Regions from separate parts of the Stenotrophomonas sp. 71799_Sma genome, predicted to be linked through region 2. Evidence: riboswitches for the same ligand, from Rfam matches in the RefSeq annotation. Region 2 holds a riboswitch; the other holds the start of a gene.
What was found. A riboswitch is a leader RNA that binds a small molecule or an ion and turns the genes downstream of it on or off. The one in region 2 is predicted to bind cobalamin.

Region 1 (2,388 bases), 270 kb from region 2:
ACTCCTCGCGCAGGAACCAGAACTGCGCGCCGCCCAGCGGCAGCGTGCGCGGCTCGTTGTGCGACACACAGGTGGTGATCATCTGCAGGCTGATCGCATGCGGGCTGTCCGGCTCGCCGGCATAGCGCGGCGCATCGTGCAGGTCGGCGAAGGTGAGCGGTGCATCCAGCGGCTTGCCGGACAGCTGCTGCAGGCATTCATGCAGCCACTCGGTCAACGCCGGCGTGCGTGCATCGCGGCCGAGGCCGCTGCACAGGCCCAGCAGGTTACGGCGCGCCACCCGCGCTACCCGCAGCGCGGCACCGGCCACGCCGGCACCGTACGCGCACAGCAGTGATGGCAGCAGCGTGGCGGCCACGCCGCTCCAATCGCCGCCCCACCAGCCCAGGCCGAGCAGCAGCGCCAGCGACACCAGCACCTCCAGTGGCGCAATCTCGAACACCGCGATGGCCAGGCACAGCAGCTTGTGTGGCAGGCGGGCATTGCCGGTCAGCACCACCAGCAACCGGTAGGCGGCGCGCGCCCCCCGTGCCGGCTGGAACAGGCTGTAGATGAAGCCGCGCCGCGACAGCTGCGCCGACACCGCCGACAGCCCGCCGTAGCCGGCATCGCCGGGCAGGTGCTCGCCGGCCTGCTGGCGGCGATCACCGCATGCCGCCGCGGCCGCTACGGCTGCAGCGATGGCGCCGGCCGAGGTGCCGCCGATGCTCTTGAAGCGATACTCGCGCGCCAGCGCCAGTACCGCATTGGGGTACACGATGCCGCTGGTGATGCCGCCTTTCATGACCAGATCGCAGTACTTCGCCGCCACGAGCCACCTCCCGTCTGTCGGTGCCCAGTATGGCAAGAGGCGCTCTCACAGCCTGAGAAGCGAGCCACAGCCCTGCGCTTTCATTGGCCCTTGACCATTGGCCTCGACGCGTCCACCGTTGGCACGCCGAAGGTATCCCTGCCGTGGCCTTGATGGCGGCAGGGATTTAAACGGGAATCCGGTGAAGGCGCCTCGCGCGCCCATTCCGGAGCTGCCCCGCAGCGGTGAATGGAAACGAATCCTGCCAACAGCACTGGGCTCACGCCTGGGAAGCGGCGGGTAGTAGGTGGGCTGCGGCCCGTGTCCATCAGCCCGAATACCGGCCCCGGCCGGGGGACACGACCGTCCCCTGACTCGACCTGGAATCTCCGCGGGGAGGTTGCCGGGGCCGTCGTTGTCCTGCGCGTGCAGGCGATGCGGCCGCGCGCGTCCTGTTCACGGTATCCGGCCAGCCCTGTTCACCCACGCGCTGATGCATGGGCCACCGCCGTTGCCGGCGGTCCATGCGGTACCTGACGATGACCGAGCTCCAACGCCCCACCCTGACCCTGCCCGCCGACGGCAAGCGCCTGCTGCTGCATTCGTGCTGCGCGCCCTGTTCCGGCGAAGTAATGGAGGCGATCACCGCCTCCGGGATCGACTACGCGATCTTCTTCTACAACCCCAACATCCACCCGGTGAAGGAGTACGAGCTGCGCAAGCAGGAGAATATCCGCTTCGCCGAACAGCACAACATTCCCTTCATCGACTGCGATTACGACACGGACAACTGGTTCAGCCGTGCACGCGGCATGGAGAACGAGCCCGAGCGTGGTATCCGCTGCACGATGTGCTTCGACATGCGTTTCGAGCGCACCGCGCTGTATGCGCACGAGCACGGCTACGACACCATCAGTTCGTCGCTGGGCATCTCGCGCTGGAAGAACATGGCGCAGATCAACGACTGCGGCATCCGTGCCGCGTCGCGCTATGAAGGCCTGCAGTACTGGGACTACAACTGGCGCAAGGGCGGCGGTGCCAGCCGCATGATCGAGATCAGCAAGCGCGAGCAGTTCTACCAGCAGGAATACTGCGGCTGCGTGTACTCGCTGCGCGATGCCAACCGTCACCGCCGCGAGAATGGCCGCGAACGGATCAAGATCGGCCTGCTGTACTACGGGCAGGACGCTGAGACGCCGCAGGGCGATTGACGTGTGGGCATGGGGCGGCCACGCTGGTCGCCCCTTCTGCTGTACCGGAACTGCCATGACCGCCCTGCCCGCCGATGTCGCCCTGCTGGTGATCGACCTGCAGCCGGACTTCATGCCCGGTGGCGCGCTGGCCTGCGACCAAGGCGATGCGCTGGTGGCACCGATCGCCGATCTGCTGGCACAGCGCCGCTACCGCACCGTGGTGGCAACACAGGACTGGCACCCGGCCGACCATGCCTCGTTCGCCAGCCAGCACCCCGGCCAACGCCCCTTCGAGACCATCCTGCTGCACGCGCAGCCGCAGACCCTGTGGCCGGACCACTGCGTGCAGGGCAGCGCCGGTGCCGCGCTGCATCCGGGCGTGGACTGGACCGTGGCCGACCTGAT
Region 2 (2,388 bases):
CCATGTTCAGTGCCTTCCCCCACCAACGCGCCCGCGCCGGAGACAATTGCGAGAGCGCGTTGTACGCGTGGAACGCCACCAACCCCATCGCGAACACGGGCGCGTGCGTCAGCCAACCATAGCCGCCCAGCGAGGCCTCCGCGCGTGCACCCAGCGCGCCGGTTACGGCCAGCGCCGCCAGCCCCAGCAGCACCAAGAGGAGCGTCCAGGCCCGACGCCCGTTATCCACCAACAGGTACAGCAAAGGGAAGATCGCATAGAACAACATCTCCACTCCGACCGCCCAGCTGGCCCATACAATGCCCTGCTCCCAGCCGGGGAACAGGTTGAACGTGAAAGTGGCATTCGCAACGATTTCAGCCCACGGATGGCCGGCATGGCTACCCCGGCCATCGCGGAAGATCGAGAACGCCAGCAGCAGATAGAACAGCGGTGCGATGCGCAGGAAGCGGTGCAGGTAGAAACTCAGCAACGGCCGACCGCTGGCTCTGTGACGAGGCTGGGTATAACACAGCGAGAACGCGCTGATCACGAAAAACAGTGCGACACCCGTGGCCCCCAGCTGCAGAACGGGCATCAACCAACCAGCGACAGTCAGCGTCGGCGCCGGCATCGACTGGACGTGAAACAACACAACGTAGACGGCAGCCAAACCCCGAAGAGAATCGAGGAACTGCAGGCGATCCTTTGCAATCATGTTCCAGGTTCCAACCAGATGCGCGTGCGACGCTCCTCACTCTACCAGCTAGCGATGCCGTAGACTGCGCGCACTTCCAGGTGACCTGCGGCCACGGCCGGCAGGTTGAAACGGGAAGCCGGTGACGCGTGATTCCACGCCAGGCCGGCGCTGCCCCCGCAACGGTAAGCACGTCAGTTCCAGGCAACAACGCCACTGTGCCGCAGGCATGGGAAGGCGCCTGGACGGTGGCCTCGCGCCACCCGGCGGCAAGCCCGGAGACCGGCCAGGAAGCCTCAGGTCGCGATGCGGTGGGCATGGCGCTGGATGACCGCAGCCTGCGCTGCGGCGTCGGCGCATGCCTGCCTTCGCGGCTCCTCCCCTTCGCCACGCGGGCGTGCGTGGCACCTGGAGTCCCCCATGAAGCTGCAGTCCCGAATGCTGTCCCTGGCCGTGCTGGCCGCCCTGCCCGCGCTGGCCCAGGCGGCCGATGACACCACCGCGCTCGACCAGATCCTGGTTACCGCCACCCGCACCCCGATCGCCCTGCAGGACAGCATCGCGCCGGCCCAGGTGATCGACCGCGCGCAGATCGAATCCAGCCCGGCCACCTCGCTGCAGGAACTGCTGCGCGGCCGCGCCGGCATCAACCTGACCAACTCCGGCGGCCTCGGCAAGCAGAGCTCGCTGTTCCTGCGCGGCACCAACTCGGGCCACACCGTGGTGCTGGTGGATGGCGTGCGCATCAACAGTGCCGACCTCGGCCTGGCCATGTACCAGGACCTGCCACTGGCGCAGATCGAACGCGTGGAAATCGTGCGCGGCCCGCAGTCCAGCCTGTACGGTGCCGACGCCATTGGTGGCGTGATCCAGATCTTCACCCGCCGCAACCAGGGCGATTTCGCTCCGCACTTCCAGCTCGGCGGTGGCAGCAACGGCCTGCGCGAAGCCAGCGGCGGCATCGGCGGTGGCACCGAACGCGGCTGGTTCGGCGCCGACATCGCCTACCAGCATTCCGACGGCATCGATGCCTGCCGCGGCTCCGCCTCGGTGTTCACCGCGGGCTGCTTTGCCGACGAGCACGACCGCGACGGCTACCGCAACCTGTCCAAGAGCCTGCGCGGCGGCTACAGCTTCAACGACCAGTGGACCGTGGAAGGCAGCGCACTGCGCGCCGACGGCAAGAACCACTACGACGGTTACTACAACTATTCGGAAACCCGCCAGCAGGTGCTCGCTGGCAAAGTGCGCTACACCCCGTCTGAACGCCTGGCTTTCACAGCCAACGTCGGCCGCAGTGACAACGAGTCGGACAACTTCGGCGCACCGGGGGTGTTCGGCAGCGCCCAGACCCATCGTGACAGCGCCTCGCTGCAGGGCGACTTCGGCGTGGCCGAGGGCCAGCTGCTGAGTGCAGGCGTGGATTGGAGCGAAGACAACCTGGACGGCAGCAGCGCCGGATATCTCGTCGACAGCCGCCGCAACACCGGTGTGTTCGTGCAGTACCAGGGTCGCTTCGGCCGCCATCAGCTGCTGGCCAGCGCGCGCAATGACGACAACCAGCAGTTCGGCAACCATGCCACCGGCAGCGTGGGCTGGGCGATGGAACTGGAGCACGGCCTGCGCGTCAATGCCAGCTACGGCACGGCGTTCAAGGCGCCGACCTTCAGCGACCTGTACGACCCGTGGAGCGGCGTGCCGACGTTGAACCC

Region 1: linked by a shared signal. The riboswitch ahead of ACZK4Z_RS01235 (epoxyqueuosine reductase QueH) and the one ahead of btuB (TonB-dependent vitamin B12 receptor) in region 2 are both predicted to bind cobalamin.

The regions. Positions count from the first base shown of each region.
Region 1 covers NZ_CM151202.1:278,538-280,925, reverse strand. The annotation lists gene ACZK4Z_RS01240 (patatin-like phospholipase family protein) at 1-811, opposite strand, end outside; cobalamin riboswitch at 939-1,153, shown strand; gene ACZK4Z_RS01235 (epoxyqueuosine reductase QueH) at 1,315-2,001, shown strand; gene pncA (bifunctional nicotinamidase/pyrazinamidase) at 2,057-2,388, shown strand, end outside.
Region 2 covers NZ_CM151202.1:551,474-553,861, reverse strand. The annotation lists gene ACZK4Z_RS02535 (acyltransferase family protein) at 1-697, opposite strand, end outside; cobalamin riboswitch at 759-981, shown strand; gene btuB (TonB-dependent vitamin B12 receptor) at 1,097-2,388, shown strand, end outside.